3 regions of the Pseudomonas sp. L5B5 genome follow, and region 3 is predicted to be linked to each of the others. Evidence: predicted binding sites of a transcription regulator. Region 3 holds the regulator's gene; each other region holds the start of a gene.
The links. Region 3 encodes sigma-54, which starts transcription at its own class of promoters, with help from an activator protein. Its sites were predicted from a motif close to ANTGGCATNNANNTTGCTNT; they were not measured.

Region 1: glnA (glutamate--ammonia ligase) is a predicted target of sigma-54. The motif match lies at 1,746-1,765, and genes of this name have one in related genera.
Region 2: LGQ10_RS23870 (pilin) is a predicted target of sigma-54. The motif match lies at 3,634-3,653, and genes of this name have one in related genera.

What each region holds. Positions count from the first base shown of each region.
Region 1 covers NZ_CP084742.1:3,761,671-3,767,823, forward strand. The annotation lists gene thiI (tRNA uracil 4-sulfurtransferase ThiI) at 77-1,531, opposite strand; gene glnA (glutamate--ammonia ligase) at 1,864-3,270, shown strand; gene LGQ10_RS17165 (chorismate mutase) at 3,423-3,977, shown strand; gene LGQ10_RS17170 (DUF4124 domain-containing protein) at 4,038-4,532, shown strand; gene LGQ10_RS17175 (bifunctional transcriptional activator/DNA repair enzyme AdaA) at 4,540-5,634, opposite strand; gene glnL (nitrogen regulation protein NR(II)) at 6,006-6,153, shown strand, end outside.
Region 2 covers NZ_CP084742.1:5,208,283-5,214,435, reverse strand. The annotation lists gene LGQ10_RS23880 (DUF748 domain-containing protein) at 1-2,385, shown strand, start outside; gene LGQ10_RS23875 (BON domain-containing protein) at 2,587-2,943, opposite strand; gene LGQ10_RS23870 (pilin) at 3,160-3,576, opposite strand; gene LGQ10_RS23865 (type II secretion system F family protein) at 3,855-5,078, shown strand; gene LGQ10_RS23860 (prepilin peptidase) at 5,081-5,953, shown strand; gene coaE (dephospho-CoA kinase) at 5,950-6,153, shown strand, end outside.
Region 3 covers NZ_CP084742.1:3,141,322-3,147,474, reverse strand. The annotation lists gene rapZ (RNase adapter RapZ) at 1-416, opposite strand, end outside; gene ptsN (PTS IIA-like nitrogen regulatory protein PtsN) at 419-883, opposite strand; gene hpf (ribosome hibernation-promoting factor, HPF/YfiA family) at 896-1,201, opposite strand; gene LGQ10_RS14475 (RNA polymerase factor sigma-54) at 1,360-2,853, opposite strand; gene lptB (LPS export ABC transporter ATP-binding protein) at 3,035-3,760, opposite strand; gene lptA (lipopolysaccharide transport periplasmic protein LptA) at 3,760-4,305, opposite strand; gene lptC (LPS export ABC transporter periplasmic protein LptC) at 4,292-4,864, opposite strand; gene LGQ10_RS14455 (KdsC family phosphatase) at 4,875-5,399, opposite strand; gene LGQ10_RS14450 (KpsF/GutQ family sugar-phosphate isomerase) at 5,400-6,153, opposite strand, start outside.

The DNA of each region.
Region 1 (6,153 bases), 620 kb from region 3:
CAGGCCTTGCCGTTACAGCTTGACGGCGGCGTCGGGGGGCCGGTGACGCAAGCCACAGGCGAACAGCCCCGGGCATTTAGCTCGGTCTATAAACGCGCACATTGGCATGTCCCTCGCTGAGCAGATGGTGAGCATGCAGGCGACTCATGACGCCTTTGTCGCAATACAGCAGGTACTGGCGGTTGGGATCCAGTTCCTTGAAACGAGCGTTCACCGCATAGAACGGCAACGCTTGCACTTCGATCCCCGACAGTTCCAGCGGATCGTCTTCCTGGGCATCCGGATGGCGGATGTCGATGACGATCTGGCCGGCCAGGGCTTCGTCGACTTCCTCGACCTTGAGGTCCTGGCCCAGCTCGTCGATCACTCGATCGATCGGCACCAGCTTGGCCCGCTCGATAGCACGCTCGAGCACGGCCATGTCGAATTCTTTCTCTTCATGCTCGACGCGATGGCGCTTGGCATTGGTCTTGGGGTTCACCGAGATGACCCCGCAGTACTCCGGCATGTGCTTGGCGAAGTCAGCGGTGCCAATCTGGTTGGCCAGGTCGATGATGTCCTGCTTGTGGCTGGCGATCAGCGGCCGCAGCACCAGCTTGTCGGTCACGCAGTCGATCACGGACAGGTTCGGCAGGGTCTGGCTGGACACCTGGGAAATCGCCTCGCCGGTCACCAGCGCGTCGATGTGCAGGCGTTCGGCGATGCTCGACGCGGCACGCAACATCATACGCTTCAAGATGACGCCCATATGACTGTCGTCGACCTTGCCAAGGATCTCGCCGAGCACTTCCTCGAACGGCACGCTGACGAACAGCACCCGCTGGGAGCTGCCGTACTTCTTCCAAATATAGTGCGCGACTTCCATCACGCCCAGTTCATGGGCACGTCCACCCAGGTTGAAGAAGCAGAAATGCCCCATCAGGCCGCGGCGCATGATCTGGTAGGCCGCCACAGTGGAGTCGAAACCACCGGACATCAGCACCAGGGTCTGTTCCAGGGCACCCAGCGGATAACCACCGATGCCGTTGTGCTGGCTATGGATCACGAACAACCGTTGGTCGCGAATTTCCATTCGCACTTCGATCTGCGGCTCTTTAAGGGAAATTCCCGCCGCACCGCACTGCCGGCGCAACTGGCTGCCGACGTACTTTTCCACATCCATGGAACTGAATTCATGCTTGCCGGCACGCTTGCAGCGCACGGCGAAAACCTTGCCCGAGAGGGCATCGCCAAAGTGCTGCTTGCACTTGGCGACGATATCGTCGAAGTCACCCAGGGGGTACTCGTCGACCTGCAGAAAATGCGCGATGCCGGGCATGCAGCACAGGCGCTCGGTCATGTCCTTCAGGGCCTTGGGCTCGCTGACGGCGGTTTCCAGCTCGAGGTTGTCCCATACACCATTGACCACCACGGCCGGGTCCAGGTCGCGGAGCACGGCACGGATGTTCTTGGCCAGCTGGCGGATGAAACGCGTCCGAACCGGGCGGCTCTTGATGGTGATTTCCGGGAAAACTTTAACGATTAGTTTCATGAAAACAGCGCGCGCTAGGCCAGCCGAAAAAGGGGGGCGCGGATTATAGCGGAAATTGCTCAAGGTTTAACCAGTTAATGTGCAGAAGGTTTTCAGTGCACCAAAACGGGTCATTTATTCAAATAAGCGCTACATTGCAGTGCGCAAAATGCCGGCGTTTGCGCCCATGGGTCGCATAAAGCCTGATTTTGGCGCACAAAACCCATCCCAGGGCACTGGCATGCAATTTGCTCCCTTGTGAGGCAGGTTGCCATGGCAGAGTATTCGCGCCGGCATCACCCACATTCTAAGGGCACTCCAACATCAAGCCCGAAGCCACCCCGGAGGACACTATGTCGAAGTCGGTTCAACTCATCAAAGATCATGACGTCAAGTGGATTGATCTGCGCTTCACAGACACCAAGGGCACTCAACATCACGTGACCATGCCGGCTCGTGATGCACTGGATGACGACTTCTTCGAAGCGGGCAAGATGTTCGACGGCTCCTCCATCGCTGGCTGGAAAGGCATCGAAGCCTCCGACATGATCCTGATGCCGGACGACGAAACCGCCGTACTGGATCCGTTCACCGAAGAACCGACCCTGATCCTGGTGTGCGACATCATCGAGCCTTCGAGCATGCAGGGCTACGACCGCGACCCGCGCGCGATCGCCAAGCGCGCCGAAGAGCACCTGAAAGCCACCGGTATCGGCGACACCGTATTCGCAGGCCCTGAGCCTGAGTTCTTCATCTTCGACCAGGTGAAGTTCAAGTCCGACATCTCCGGCTCGATGTTCAAGATCTACTCCGAGCAAGGCTCGTGGATGTCCGACCAGGACGTGGAAGGCGGCAACAAGGGCCACCGTCCAGGCATCAAGGGCGGCTACTTCCCGGTTCCACCGTTCGACCACGACCACGAAATCCGTACCTCCATGTGCAACGCACTGGAAGAAATGGGCCTGACCGTCGAAGTTCACCACCACGAAGTGGCAACTGCCGGCCAGAACGAAATCGGCGTCAAGTTCAACACCCTGGTGAAGAAGGCCGACGAAACCCAGACCCTGAAGTACGTCGTGCACAACGTGGCCGACGCCTACGGCCGTACCGCCACCTTCATGCCCAAGCCACTGTACGGTGACAACGGCTCGGGCATGCACGTGCACATGTCGATCTGGAAAGACGGCAAGAACACCTTCGCAGGTGAAGGTTATGCCGGCCTGTCCGACACCGCCCTGTACTTCATCGGCGGCATCATCAAGCACGGCAAGGCCCTGAACGGCTTCACCAACCCGGCCACCAACTCCTACAAGCGCCTGGTTCCAGGCTTCGAAGCTCCGGTAATGCTGGCCTACTCGGCTCGCAACCGCTCCGCTTCGATCCGCATTCCTTACGTGTCGAGCCCTAAAGCCCGCCGTATCGAAGCACGCTTCCCGGACCCGGCTGCCAACCCGTACCTGTGCTTCGCTGCACTGCTGATGGCCGGCCTGGATGGTATTCAGAACAAGATCCACCCTGGCGATGCCGCTGACAAAAACCTGTACGACCTGCCGCCTGAAGAGGCGAAAGAGATCCCACAGGTTTGCGGCAGCCTGAAGGAAGCCCTGGAAGAGCTGGACAAGGGCCGTGCGTTCCTGACCAAGGGCGGCGTGTTCAGCGACGATTTCATCGACGCCTACATCGCCCTGAAAAGCGAAGAAGAAATCAAGGTTCGCACCTTCGTGCACCCACTGGAATACGAGCTGTACTACAGCTGCTGATCCGGTAGCGCTCGCACAAGCGGCGTGATCGAGAGGCCTCCTTCGGGAGGCCTTTTTCATGCCCGCCAGAAAGTGCCCGGGGATTTTTCATGGGCGCACCGCCCGCTTGCAGGCATCATGGCCAGCCCCCTTACCTACCCGGGAGCCCGCAGATGAAGTCGTCCCTGAACCTGTTTTTTGTCCTGGCCTGCGCCCTGCTCGCCAGCCTGGCCCGGGCCGATGACGCCCCCGCCAGCCTCGCCCCCTTGCTGGGCAGCATCGGCGCACGCCTGGCACTTGCCGACCAGGTGGCCCTGAGCAAATGGGACAGCCACAAGGCCGTGGAAGACCGACCGCGCGAGCAGCAGGTGATCGCAGGCGCCACGGCCCAGGCCATCCGCCATGGCCTGGATGAGGCTACGGTCGGGCAATTCTTCGCGGCGCAGATCGAGGCCAACAAGCTGGTGCAGTACGCCAGGCTTTCGGCCTGGCACCTGCAAGGCCAGGCACCGGACACACCACGCCAGACGCTGGCCGGGCAGATCCGCACGCAACTCGATCAGCTGCAAGAGCGCCTGCTGCAACAACTCGCCGCCTTCGCCCCCTCCCGCACCGACCCTCGATGCCCGCAGTGGCTGGCCCGGGCCAACCAGGCCAGCGATGTGGACCCTCTCCGGCAACTGGCGATGATCCGCGCCACCGCCGAGTTATGTGTGTTCAAAGATTAACCAGGCCCGCTGCGTACCCGGCGCGCCCTATGCTGGGGGCTCTCCAGGAGGATCGGGATCATGCGCGTCGCGGCTTTTTGCCTGTTGTGGATAATCATGCTGCCGGCCAGTGCAGCCCTCTATCGCTATATAGATGACGAAGGCCATCGCACCTTCAGCGACCGGCCACCGGGCGATTCGCCGCTGGCGATCGAGGAGCCGGCCGGCGGCTTGATCCGGGCGCCGATCGTGCGCCCCTCGCCCATCGCTTCGCCGCCCCGGCGAAAGCCCTACACACAAATCCGACTCGACGGCATCACGGACCAGGAAACCCTGCGGGCCAACAATGGCAGCCTGCGCATCCGGGCCCGGCTGCAACCGCCACTGCAGCCGTCCCATCGCCTGCGTCTGGTGCTGGACGGCGAGCCTCATGGCAGTCCCGGCCGGGGACCTCAGCTGCAACTGGAGAACCTCGATCGCGGCCGGCATCGCCTGGTACTGCAGGTTCTGGAGGGCGAGCGAGTCTTGCAGCAAAGCCCGGAGATCGTGTTCGTCCTGCTGCGCGTCCATCGTTGAACGCAGCTCAGGCCACCGCCGGGCTCCCCTGCGCGGCCTGGAGCATGCGTCGCTCGTGCTCCAGCAGCCAGCGCTTGCGCCACAGACCGCCGCCATAGCCAGTCAGGGAACCATCAGCGCCGATCACCCGATGGCAGGCGATGACGATGGAAATCTGGTTGGCCCCATTGGCCCGAGCCACTGCCCGCACCGCTGTCGGCGAGCCGATCTGCCGTGCCACCTCGGCGTAGCTGCACGTGCTGCCTGGGGGAATCGCGCGCAGCGCCTGCCAGACCGTACGGGTAAAGGCCGAGGCGTTCATCGCCAGCGGTGTGGCGAAATGCACCGCGTCGCCGGCGAAGTAGCGTTGCAATTCGGCCTCGATCTGATCGATGGGAGCAAAACGCCCGAAGCCTATGCTCGAACCACTGCTCTTTTGCAGGCTCTGCAGTTCGCTGGCCAGCGCCGGGCGATCGAAGAACTCCAGCAGATGCAGGACCTGGGCATCCGCCACCGCCAGCATCACCCCGATGGGCGTCTGCAGCCAATCGACCTTGAGCAGTTCCCGGCCCCGCAGGTTCGACGGCGGCTGGCCCGCCAGACGGCCGAAGGCACGACGAAAGCCACTGTCGGAGTCGAACCCGGCGCTGATCTGCGCCTCGATCACCGACTCTCCGCAAGACAGCTGCTGCATGCCCTGGCCCATGCGTCGCAGGCGCGCCATTTCCAGAAAGGTGACACCGAAATAGCGCTTGAATGCGCGGCGCACGGTGGACGGGTCCAGCCCCAGGGCGATCAGGTCGTCTTCATGCCAGCGACGCTCCGGGTCGCCGCCCAACTGTTCGAGCAGGGTCTTCACCCAAGGCTCCTGGACCCCGGCCCGCTCCAGTGGGCGACAGCGCAGGCAGGCACGGAATCCCGCTTCGACACAGCCCTTGATGGAGCCGAAGAACATCGTGTTCTCGCGCTTGGGCTTGCGTGCGGCGCAGGTCAGGCGGCAGAACACGCCGGTGCTCTTCACCCCGACAAAGGCAAAGCCTTCATAGGCCGGGTCCCGCGCCAGCAGCGCCTGATACAGGGTGTCGTCGTCGGGAAGCTGGAACAGCAGAGGGGCATTTTCCATGACCGCATCCTAAACCTTGAAACATCGGGTTCGAGCACTCTAAACCCGTGGGTGGGCCCGCGCCGCTGAAAAACGGGCGTTGATTCTTCTATCTGGACGCGTCCGTCAAGCGTTGTTCACATTCATGCACTATATTGGTGCAACACCTTGCACCCCGGTGCCAATACCAGCCCATTTTGGTTCGAAAATACCCGCCAGAGCTGGCAAAGCGCCACAGAATCCGGCTTCAAACGCCTGTTTCAGGGGCTGCACGCTTCTTTTCGGAGCCTTGGTTTGGTTTTTGCATTTTCTCCACCGCAGCGCCTCAGCCGCGCGCGCACTTCGGGACCGGCCCCGGATTGTCTTGCTTCAAAAGAGGTCACCATCTACCCATGACCATCAGCGACCCACTGCACCGTCTGCTACTGGACAACCTGACCACCGCCACCATCCTGCTCAATGCCGACCTGCGCCTTGAGTACATGAACCCGGCGGCGGAAATGCTCCTGGCCATCAGCGGCCAGCGCAGCCATGGGCAAT
Region 2 (6,153 bases), 2.1 Mb from region 3:
CTCAGCACCCTGCCGGACGATAGCGCCGACATGACCCTGGTTGCCACCGGCCCCGAAGGTGGACAGATCGACTGGAGTGGCAACTTCAGCGTGAGCCCGCTGGCCTCCGAAGGCACGTTGAAGGTCACCGACGGCAAGATGAAAGCCTGGTGGCCCTATGTGCGCGATGCCGTGCCGCTGGTGCTGGAAGAAGGCCTGGTGAACCTCGACACCCACTACAAGTTCAGCCTGGCCAACGGCACCGAACTGCTGCTGGACAAGGCCTCGGTCAGCATCGCGCCATTCGCCATCAAGGCGCCGGATGGACGCCCGCTGGCGCGCCTGGAGCGCCTGGATGTCAGGGACACCACGGTGGACCTGGCCAAGCAGCAAGTGATAGTGGGCAAGATCAGCAGCCAGAAGCTGGAGACCTGGGCCGCCCGCGAAGCCGATGGCCAGCTGGACTGGCAGAAATTGTTCGCCAGCCAGCCCGCCAAGCCAGCCCCCAAGCCTGAGCCCGCCACCGCCGACACCCCCAAGGAACCGACGACGCCAAGCAAGCCCTGGCAGGTACTGCTCAAGGACGTCGAGTTGCGCAACTACCAGGTGCATCTGGCCGATCGCCAGGTCAAGCCGGCAGTAGCCCTGGAGCTGGGACCACTGAACCTGGACCTGAAGAATTTCGACAGCCTCAACCAGTCGCCCTTCACGCTCAAGCTCGATAGCGGCCTGGGCAAGCAAGGCCGGATCAATGCCAGCGGCGAGGTCAACCTCAACCCCATCACCGCCAAGCTGAAGGTGCAGACCAAGGACATCGATCTGCGGGTCGCCCAGTCCTATATCAGCCCCTTCATCCGCCTGGAGCTGCGCAGCGGCATGCTCGGCAGCGACCTGGCAGTGGACCTCAAGAAAGTCGAGCCACTGGCCTTCAGCATCACGGGGCGGGCCAACGTCGATCAGTTGCACACCCTGGATACCCTCAAGACCCGCGACTTCGTGAAATGGAAGCAAGTGGTGGTCGAGGGCCTGAACTACCAGCATGGCGACAGCCTGAGCATCAACCGCATCAACCTGATGCAGCCCTATGCCCGTTTCATCATCAACGATGACCGCACCACCAACGTCGATGACCTGCTGATCCCGCAGCCGGCAAGCAGTGCCGGCAAGTCCACGGCGAAACCGGCCGCCAGTTCCAGCAAGCCACTGGGCATTCACATCGGCGAAATCGCCATCAATGATGGTTCGGCGAACTTCGCCGACCTGACCCTGACCCCCAACTTCGCCACGGCGGTCCAGCAGCTCAACGGCCGCATCGGTACCATCGACAGCCGCCAGGCCAAGCCGGCGGACGTCGACGTCAAGGGCAAGGTCGATCGTTATGCTCCGGTGACCATCAAGGGCAGCGTCAATCCTTTCGACCCGATGTCAGCTCTGGATATCGCCACCAGCTTCAAGCGGGTGGAGCTGACCACCCTGACCCCCTACTCCGGCAAGTTCGCAGGCTTTCGCATCCGCAAGGGCCGGCTCAACCTCGATCTGCACTACATGATCACCAAAGGCCAGCTCAAGGCCGAGAACAAGCTGGTGGTCGAACAATTGCAGCTGGGGGAAAAGGTCGACAGCCCGGACGCCGTGGACCTGCCAATCCGCCTGGCAGTCGCCCTGCTCAAGGACACCGACGGCAAGATCTCCATCGAGCTGCCAATCTCCGGCGACCTGAACAATCCACAGTTCAGCGTCATGCCGATCGTCTGGCAGACCCTGCGCAACCTGGTACTGCGTGCGGCCCAGGCACCATTCAAGTTCATCGGTGGCCTGATCACCGGCGGTGGTTCGCAAGACCTCGGCAGCGTGAGCTTCGCCCCCGGCTCCAGCGAACTGAACAAGGAGTCCGAATCGTCCCTGACCACCCTGGCTAAAGCCCTTCAGGAGCGCCCGACCCTGCGCCTGGAGATCGAAGGCACCAGCGCCCAGAGCAGCGACGGCCCGTTGATTGCCGAGCAGCGCCTGGAGCGTGAGTACCAGTACAACTACTACAAGATCCTCCAGCGCCGTGGCGACAAGGTCCCGGCCCAGGCTTCACTGCTGAAGGTGCCCGATGATGAGAAGGCGCCATTGCTGGAAGGCATCTACCGCACCCGCCTGAAGCAGCAGCCACCGGCAGAATGGAATGAGCTCGGCCGCGACGAACGTAGCGCCAAACTGCGCGAGGGCTTGATCAAGTTCTGGGGGGCCAGCGAAGTGTTGCTGCGCCAACTGGGCCAGGAACGGGCCAGCAGCATCAAGGACTTCCTGGTAGACAAAGGTCAACTGGCCGACGACCGGGTCTACTTCATCGATGCCAACCTGGGTCAGGCCGAAAGCAACGGCAACGTCATCACGTCGATGCACCTGGACAGCGAATGAGTCATACACCGGGCCCACGCCCGGTGCTCCCTTTGCGCTAGGCACGTGCAACCATCAAACCCCGCCCAATAGAACAGGCCCCGACACATGTGCCGGGGCCTGTAATGATCACATCCTTGTGATCTTCCGCATGAACCCTTGAAGGAAGCGGCAGGCCTCTTGCCTGCCGCATCCTGCGCCTGTTCAGACTGGAGGCGACTCTTACTCGGCTTTCAGGCCGTCAGCGGAGACTGCCTTCACGCCCTTGATTTTCTTGGTGATTGCTACCGCCGTGGCTTTTTGCGCTTCGGTGATAGCTACAGTGGACGACAGCGATACGACGCCCTTGTTGGTTTCGACCTTGATGTCGGTGCCAGGAATGCCTTTCTCGGTTACCAGGTCGCTTTTCACTTTGGTGGTGATCCAGGTATCGGAGGTGGCCTCTTTGGCCTTGGTCACTTCACCGGCAGCCACCACCATCGGGGTTTGGGTGCCTTGGGTGGACTGCGCAAAGGCTGCGTTGGCCATGGTCAGGGTCAGAGCGGTAGCAGTTGCAGCAGCAATAGCGAACTTCTTCATACGAGTAACTCCTGTTTTTCTGGAAAGCCTGCGCCGTGTCCTGGCAGCAGGGTTATCAGGGATATTGCAGGTGCTGTGCCAAACTTATATCCGTAAAAATATTCAATAAAATCATATAGTTAAATAAAACAGGAAAAATTTTCATCATGCAAAATGCATGATGAACCGCTTCCCTGCGTGCAAGTTGCGAGTTTTTTCACGATGGTGAGCCCGGGCTCATGCTCCCTGCACCTCGCAACCTTTGGGGGCATAGTCGACCTCCACCGTGGTAGAGCAGCTCCAGCCGGCCGTTGCCGAGCGGGTCAGGGTCAGGCTCTTGTCCAGCACGGGGCCCGGGGCGTTGAGGATGATGCAGCCGATACTGCCCTCCCCGGTAGCCGCCGTGCCCGTCGCGCTCATCCGGCAATTGGCTGTCTGCGCCGTACCTCCAGCCAGCGCCAGGGTCGGATCAGTGCCCTGGCCCAGCAGGTCCTCCATCCCGGCCTTGAGGGCCGAGGCCTCCGCCAGCGCAGCGGTGACCTTGGCCCGCGCTTGATACTTGGCATACAACGGCATCGCCACCATGGCGAGGATGCCGATGATCGCGACCACCACCAGCAATTCGATCAGGGTAAAACCTGCTTGTTTTTTCATGAGTGCCTCCTGGCATGAACGAAAGTTGCAAGAACGGCCGCAAGGGCCACCAAGGGCAGAGCAGGCTCCGTGCCAGGGCAAGACCCAATGAATACGCGGGCCCCCGGCTGGTGGCTCAAGCGTCTGAGTGCCAGGAGTTGCATTAACTGACAAATTTCGTCAGCTCCTGACGTTATTCGGCAGCTTCCCGAGACTAGGCTTCGACAGGTACAGGCATGCCCTGACGCTGGCTCGCCGGCGAGCAGCGCACCTCCCTCCGTCGGATCAAGGACCGAACCATGACGGCACCAATTCCTGCCCCAGCAGCCAGCGTTTACCTCTGGCAAGGCACCAATCACCAGGGACAGGTCATGCAGGGCGAATTGAGTGCTGCCAGCCCGGCGTTGGCCAGGGCCCGCCTGCGCAGGCAGGGCATCATTGCGACGCGGATTCGACGCAAGCCCCGGAGGTTGCTCCAGCTGGGACAACGGATCAGGCCCCGGGATATCGCCCTGTTCACCCGGCAGTTGGCAACACTGTTCCAGGCCGGCGTACCGCTGCTGCAGTCCTTGGAAATCATCGCCGAACATTTCGATCAGCCGCTGATGCGCCAATTGCTGGCCAGCCTCAAGCGCGATATCGAGGCCGGCTCCAGCCTGGCCAGTGCACTGCGCCGACACCCGCGCCATTTCGACCCGCTGTACTGCAACCTGGTGGATGCGGGTGAACAGGCCGGAGCCCTGGACAACCTGCTCGAGCGCATCGCCACCTACAAGGAGAAGAGCGAGCGCCTCAAGGCCCGACTGCACAAGGCGATGGTCTATCCCTTGGCGGTGATCGCGGTGGCAATCATCGTCAGCAGTATCCTGCTGCTCAAGGTCGTCCCGCAGTTCCAGAGCCTGTTCGCCGGTTTCAACGCACAACTGCCGCTGCTGACTCGCGGGGTCATCAGCCTCTCGCATTTCATCCAGGACCACGGCGCGGGCCTTCTGGCCACCTGCCTGGGGCTGGGATTCGGTGCACGCCTGGCTTTTCGACGCTCCTCGCGCCTGCGCGATGGACTGGATGCCGGCCTGTTGCGCCTGCCGCTCACCGGCCCCTTGCTGCACAAGGCTGCCGTGGCCCGCCTGGCCCGGACCTTGGCCACCACGTTCGCCGCTGGTGTGCCACTGATCCAGGCTCTGGAGTATGCCGCGGGAGCCAGTGGCAACAACGTGCACCGTCAGGCGGTGGAGCGCATCCGCCTGCAGGTCGCCAGCGGCATGCAACTGAACTTCGCCATGCGCGCCAGCGGCGTCTTTCCCGCGATGGCGATCCAGATGACCGCCATCGGCGAAGAGTCCGGAACCCTCGATCATCTGCTGGAAAAGGTCGCCGTGCATTATGAGGCCGAGGTGGACAACCTGGTGGACAGCCTGGCCAGTCTCATGGAGCCTTTGATCATGGTCGTCCTGGGCAGTATCGTCGGTGCCCTGGTGCTGGCCATGTACCTGCCCATCTTCCAACTCGGTACAGCGATCTGAACATGTCCTTGACTGAAATCCTGAGTCTTTATCCCCTGGCGTTCGTGTTGGCGTCCCTGGTGCTGGGACTGATCGTCGGCAGTTTCATCAACGTGCTGGCCTGGCGCCTGCCACGAATGCTCGAGCGGGACTGGCGAGCCCAGGCCCACGAAATCCTCGGGCTGACGCCGGAGCCTGCGGCCGCCCCCTACAACCTGCTGCTGCCCCACTCCCATTGTCCGCATTGCGCACATCCGATTCGCCCCTGGCACAACATCCCAGTGCTCAGCTACCTGTGCCTGGGTGGCCGCTGCGCCCACTGCAAAACCCGCATCAGCATGCGTTATCCCCTGACCGAGCTGGCCTGCGGCCTGGTCTCGGCGTTCGTTGCCTGGCATTTCGGTTTCGGGTGGACGGCCGGCCTTCTGTTGCTGTTGAGCTGGGGCTTGCTGGCCATGAGCCTGATCGATGCCGACCATCAGTTGCTGCCGGACGTACTGGTATTGCCGCTGCTGTGGCTTGGGTTGCTCGTCAACAGCTTCGGCCTGCTGACGAGCCTGGCGGACGCCCTGTGGGGGGCCGTGATCGGCTACCTGCTTTTGTGGTCGGTGTTCTGGCTGTTCAAGCTGGCGACCGGCAAGGACGGCATGGGTCATGGCGACTTCAAGCTGCTGGCCATGCTGGGGGCCTGGGGCGGCTGGCAGATCCTGCCGCTGACATTGCTGCTGGCGTCCCTGGCTGGAGCCCTGATCGGCAGCGTCCTTCTGCGCCTGCGCCAGGCTAGGGTCTCGAGCCCTATCCCTTTTGGCCCCTTTCTGGCCATTGCCGGCTGGATTGCGCTGCTCTGGGGTGGTCAAATAACCGACTTCTATTTGCAGTTTGTCGGTTTCCAATGACTCGCTCCGTTAACACTCCCTGGATCCTCGGCCTTACCGGCGGGATCGGCAGCGGCAAAAGCGCCGCGGCCCAGCACTTCATCGACCTGGGAATCCATGTGGTCGATGCCGATCATGCCGCCCGCTGGGTGGTGGAACCAGGACGGCCGGCCCTGGAACAGATCGCCCGGCACTTCGGTGACGGCGTGCTGCAAGCCGAT
Region 3 (6,153 bases):
ACCTTGAGGTCGGCCAAGTCGACGATCGGTCCCAGCAGTTGGGTCTCGTCGTGGATGGCCTCGGCCAGTGAACGGTTGGCGCTGCTCAGTGGATGGCGCCGCCGGGTTTCAGAGAAGCGCTTGAGCAGGGTTTCTTCATCGGCGTCCAGATACAGCACGTCACACTGGATGTGCCGGCTGCGAACTTCTTCCAGCAGCTCCGGAAAGCGCGAGAGGTGGCTGGGCAGGTTACGAGCGTCGATGGAAACCGCCACCAGTGGCTGTGCCAGCTCGGTGTGGATCAACGCGCGTTCAGCCAGTTCGGGCAGCAGCCCTGCAGGCAGGTTGTCGATGCAGTAGTAGCCGTGATCCTCGAGAACATCGAGGGCAGTGCTTTTGCCTGAGCCGGAGCGGCCGCTGACGATGATCAAGCGCATGGTTACTGACCGTTCTGTTCGTCCAGCACGACCTGGTACAAGGCTTCGTTGCTGGTGGCGCTGCGCAGCCGGTCACGCACTTCCTTGCGATCGAGCATGCTGGCAATCTGCCGGAGCAGTTCCAGGTGCGCATCGGTGGCGGCTTCCGGGACCAGCAGGACAAACAGCAGGTCCACCGGAGCGCCGTCGATGGCGTCGAAATCGATCGGAGCGTCCAGATGCATCAGCGCGCTGATGGGGGACTCGCAGCCCTTGAGGCGGCAGTGGGGAATGGCGATACCGTTGCCGAAACCGGTGGAGCCGAGTTTCTCGCGGGCGATAAGGCTCTCGAAGACATCCTGCATCTCCAGATCAGGCACTTCACGGCTGATCAGGTTGGCAATTTGTTCGAGGGCGCGTTTTTTACTGCCGCCCGGCACGTTCACCAGGGAACGGCCGGGGGTCAGGATGCTTTCAAGTCGGATCATGGGAGGGGAGTATCAGCGACCCGTGCCTTGGAGAAGGTGGAGTTGCTTTTCCTTATGCTTTTTCAGTTGGCGGTCAAGCTTGTCCGTGAGCAGGTCGATTGCGGCATACATATCGTCATGTTCTGCATTGGCTACGACCTCCCCACCGTGGATGTGCAGGGTCGCCTCGATTTTCTGCTTCAGCTTCTCGACGGCCATGGTGACCTGCACATTGGTAATCTTGTCGAAATGGCGCTCCAACCGGTCGAGTTTTTCGCCGATGTAGACGCGCAGAGGTTCAGTCACTTCAAGTTGGTGTCCACTGATGTTGACTTGCATACAGCTTCTCCTTCGTTGCCAGTGCATAACGCGGCAGGCCGTTTTGCCTGCCACCTAGACTGTGCCTGAAACCTGCTGTACATCGATCCGGCTACCGTGCCGGATCATCGCTTGGCAGATTTCAAACACACTCCGAAACGCTTTGGCCTGCCCGGCGGCTACATCAACCGCTTGCGTTCGCTGGAAGGCGCGATCCCAAGGGATTCGCGGTACTTGGCGACGGTCCGGCGGGCTACCTGAATGCCTTGTGCCTCCAGTAAACCAGCGATCTTGCTGTCACTCAACGGCTTTTTCTGATTTTCCGCAGCCACCAGTTTTTTGATGATTGCGCGGATCGCCGTGGACGAGCATTCACCGCCTTCGGAGGTGCTGACGTGGCTCGAGAAAAAGTATTTCAGTTCATATATGCCCCGTGGGGTATGCATGAATTTTTGCGTGGTCACCCGGGAAATCGTCGATTCATGCATGCCTACTGCCTCGGCAATGTCATGCAGGACCAAGGGCTTCATCGCTTCGTCGCCGTACTCGAGGAAACCGCGTTGATGCTCGACGATCTGGGTGGCGACCTTCATCAGGGTTTCATTGCGGCTCTGCAGGCTCTTGATGAACCAGCGGGCCTCCTGCAACTGGTTTCGCATGAAGGTGTTGTCGGCGCTGGTATCGGCGCGACGCACGAACCCGGCGTACTGGGCGTTGACCCGCAGGCGTGGCACGGATTCCTGGTTCAGCTCCACCAGCCAGCGTTCATTGTCCTTGCGCACGATGACGTCCGGGACTACGTATTCGGCTTCGCTGGACTCGATCTGTGAGCCTGGGCGTGGGTTGAGGCTCTGCACCAGTTCGATGACCTGGCGCAGTTCATCTTCCTTGAGCTTCATGCGACGCATCAGCTGGCTGTAGTCGCGGCCGCCCAGCAGGTCGATGTAGTCGTTGACCAGGCGCTGGGCCTCTGCCAGCCATGGTGTGCTCGGCGGCAACTGGCGCAGTTGCAGCAGCAGGCACTCGCCCAGGTTGCGGGCGCCGATGCCGGCCGGCTCGAATTGCTGGATGCGGTGCAGCACGGCTTCGACTTCGTCCAGTTCAATGTCCAGATCGGGGTCGAAGGCTTCGAGAACCTCTTCCAGGGTCTCGTCCAGGTAACCCTGGTTGTTGATGCAGTCGATCAGGGTCACTGCGATCAGGCGGTCGGTATCCGACATGGGAGCCAGGTTCAGTTGCCAGAGCAGGTGGCTCTGCAGGCTCTCGCCAGCCGAGGTGCGAGTGGTGAAGTCCCACTCGTCGTCATCGCTGCTGGGCAGGCTACTGGCGCTGGTCTGGTAAACGTCTTCCCAGGCTGTATCCACCGGCAGTTCGTTGGGAATGCGTTCGCTCCACTCGCCTTCCTCGAGGTTATCCACCGTCGGGGCGGTTTCCTGGTAGGAGGGTTCCTGGATCTCGGTGTTGGGTTTGGACTCGGTGTTGTCGGCCAGGGGGTCGCTGTTGTCGAAGTCGTCGCCTTCTTCCTGGCGTTCGAGCATCGGATTGGACTCCAGAGCCTCCTGGATTTCCTGTTGCAGGTCCAGGGTCGACAGTTGGAGCAGGCGGATGGCCTGTTGCAGCTGAGGTGTCATCGTCAGCTGCTGGCCCATTCTCAGGACTAGCGATGGTTTCATGGCAGGGGCTTAACACCTTAATTGCCGGCGCACATGCGCCATCCACTACAGGGCGCCGAAGCGCCAAACATAAGCAAATTATATGCCTGAAACTGAAGTGTTTGCCTAGAGCGCTGTAACAATAAAATTTGTAGGGTTTAACGTTCCCGACGCCCTGGCAATGGGCCCAACACCTCAGCCCTTACAGGCGGAACTCATGGCCCAGGTAGACTTCCTTGACCAGTTCGTTGGCCAGGATGGTCGCGGAATCGCCTTCGGCGATCAGTTGTCCGTCGTTGACGATGTAAGCGGTCTCGCAGATGTCCAGGGTCTCGCGGACGTTGTGGTCGGTGATCAGGACGCCGATCCCCTTGGCCTTGAGGTGGTGGATGATCTGCTTGATGTCGCCGACCGAGATCGGGTCCACGCCGGCGAAAGGTTCATCCAGCAGGATGAACTTGGGGGCAGTGGCCAGGGCGCGGGCGATTTCCACGCGGCGGCGCTCGCCACCGGACAGGCTCATGCCGAGGTTGTCGCGGATGTGGTTGATGTGGAACTCCTGCAACAGGCTTTCCAGCTCCTGGCGACGGCCGGCCTTGTCGAGTTCCTTGCGGGTCTCGAGGATGGCCATGATGTTGTCGGCCACCGACAGCTTGCGGAAGATCGAGGCTTCCTGGGGCAGGTAGCCGATGCCGGCGCGAGCACGGCCGTGCATGGGCTGGTGGCTGACATCGAGGTCGTCGATCAGGACCCGGCCCTGGTCGGCCTGGACCAGGCCGACGATCATGTAGAAGCAGGTGGTCTTGCCGGCACCGTTGGGGCCGAGCAGGCCGACGATCTGGCCGCTGTCGATGGACAGGCTGACATCACGCACGACCTGGCGGCTCTTGTAGCTCTTGGCCAGGTGCTGGGCTTTGAGAGTTGCCATTACTGCGCCTTTTGCTCGTCGGTTTTCTTTTTCGGCTGGATGACCATGTCGATCCGCGGACGTGGCGCGGTTACCGCGCTGCCGTTGGCGCGGCCGGCGTTGGCCACTTGCTTGACGGTGTCGTAGACGATCTTCTCGCCTTCGGTGGTGTTGCCGTCGTTGATCACCTTGGCCTTGTCGATCAGCACGATGCGATTTTGCTGGGCATGGTACTGGATGGTCACGGCATAGGCCTGGACCGGCTTCGGATCGGTCTGCTTCTGCAGTTGTTCGAAGTAGGCCAGGTTGCCCACCGAGGTCACCACGTCGATTTCACCGGTCTTGGCCCGGGTGATCGTCACGGTGTTGCCAGTGATCTTCATCGAACCCTGGGTGATGATCACGTCGCCCTTGTAGGTGGCCACGCCGTTCTTGTCATCAAGCTGGGCGTCATCGGCCTGGATGCGGATCGGCTGTTGGCTATCGTTCGGCAGAGCCCAGGCGCTCACGCTTCCCAGTGCTGCGCCCAGACTGAGCAAAATAGGGAGGGTTTTAACGAGCCTCATACTGTCCTCTTACGTTCGATAGCAGGTTCATCCTGCCGTCTTTCAAATACGCTTTCATTCCCTTGGCCGTGGTCACGCCATTGGCGCCGTCGATTCTAACGGCTTGCTCGGTCTGCGCATATTGCTTCTGCGGGAATACTGTCATGCGGCTGGTGGTGACCAGCAGGTTGCGATTTCTTTCGTCGGTGCGGGAAACCCGTACCGAGTCGATCAGTTCGACTTCGGTGCCATCCGGGTTGACCTCGCCGCGCTCGCTCTGGACGTGCCAGGGATAGGTAGTGCCGCGGTACATCTGCAGGTCCGGCTTGGTCAGCAGGGTCACTTCGCTGGCCTTGACATGCTCGACCTTGTCCGAAGTCATCTCGTATTGCTGCTTGCCGTCGGGCAGGTATTGCACGCTGCGTGCGTTGATCACGAAATAGTCGATGGCGCTTTCGTCAACCTGCACGACAGGCTTGTCGAGAAAACGCTCGGGGCTGATGTTCCAGTAGCCGACCGCCGCGAACAGCAGGGCGATGGTCCCGAAGATCAGGATGTTGCGAATCTTTTTGCTCAACATTGGCGGGACCCTATAGATAAGCAGCGTTGGCTGCTTCGAGGCGGTCCTGGGCTTGCAGGATCAGTTCGCAGAACTCGCGGGCGGCGCCTTCACCACCTCGCGTCGTGGTAATGCCATGGGCATGCTCGCGGACGAAGGGGGCTGCGTTGGCGACCGCCATGCCCAGTCCGACACGGCGGATCACCGGCAAGTCGGGCAGGTCGTCGCCCAGATAGGCGACCTGTTCATAGCTTAGGCCCAGTTGGGCAAGAAGCTCGTCCAGCACCACTAGTTTGTCCTCGCGGCCCTGGTACAGGTGGGGTATCCCCAGGTTCTTGGCCCGGCGCTCTACCACGGGGGTCTTGCGTCCGCTGATGATCGCCGTCTGTACTCCGGCGGCCATGAGCATCTTGATGCCCTGGCCATCCAGGGTGTTGAAGGTCTTGAACTCGCTGCCGTCCTCGAGGAAATACAGGCGCCCATCGGTCAGTACGCCGTCGACGTCGAAGACCGCCAGCTTGATGTGCTTGCCGCGTTGCAACAGATCGTCGTTCATTTACATCACTCCCGCACGCAGCAGGTCGGACAGGTTGAAGGCGCCGACCGGGCGGTCCTCGTCGTCCACCACGACCAAGGCGTTGATCCGGCTGTCTTCCATGATCTTCAAGGCTTCGGCCGCCAGCATCTCGGCACGTGCGGTCTTGCCGCGAAGGGTCATGACGTCATCGATGGTGGTGTGATGGATGTCGATGCTGCGATCCAGGGTGCGGCGCAGGTCGCCGTCGGTGAAGACTCCGGCCAGGCGCCCGTCGGCCTCGACAATGACCGTCATGCCCAGGCCCTTGCGGCTCATCTCCACCAGGGCGTCCTTGAGCAGGGTGCCGCGCTGGACTTGCGGCAGCTGTTCGCCGGCGTGCATGACGTTCTCGACTTTCAGCAGCAGGCGACGACCCAGCGCTCCCCCGGGATGGGAAAAGGCAAAGTCTTCCGCCGTGAAACCGCGGGCTTCCAGCAGGGCCACAGCCAGGGCATCGCCCATGACCAGGGCGGCGGTGGTCGAGGAGGTCGGCGCCAGGTTCAGTGGGCAGGCCTCCTGCTCGACATGCACGTTGAGATTGACGTCGGCGGCCTTGGCCAGTGGCGAGTCGGGGTTGCCGGTAATGCTGATCAGTTGGATGCCCAGGCGCTTGATCAGTGGCAGCAGGGTCACGATTTCATTGGTAGAGCCGGAGTTGGAGAGCGCCACGATCACGTCGTCACGGGTGATCATGCCCATGTCGCCATGACTGGCCTCCGCCGGATGGACGAAG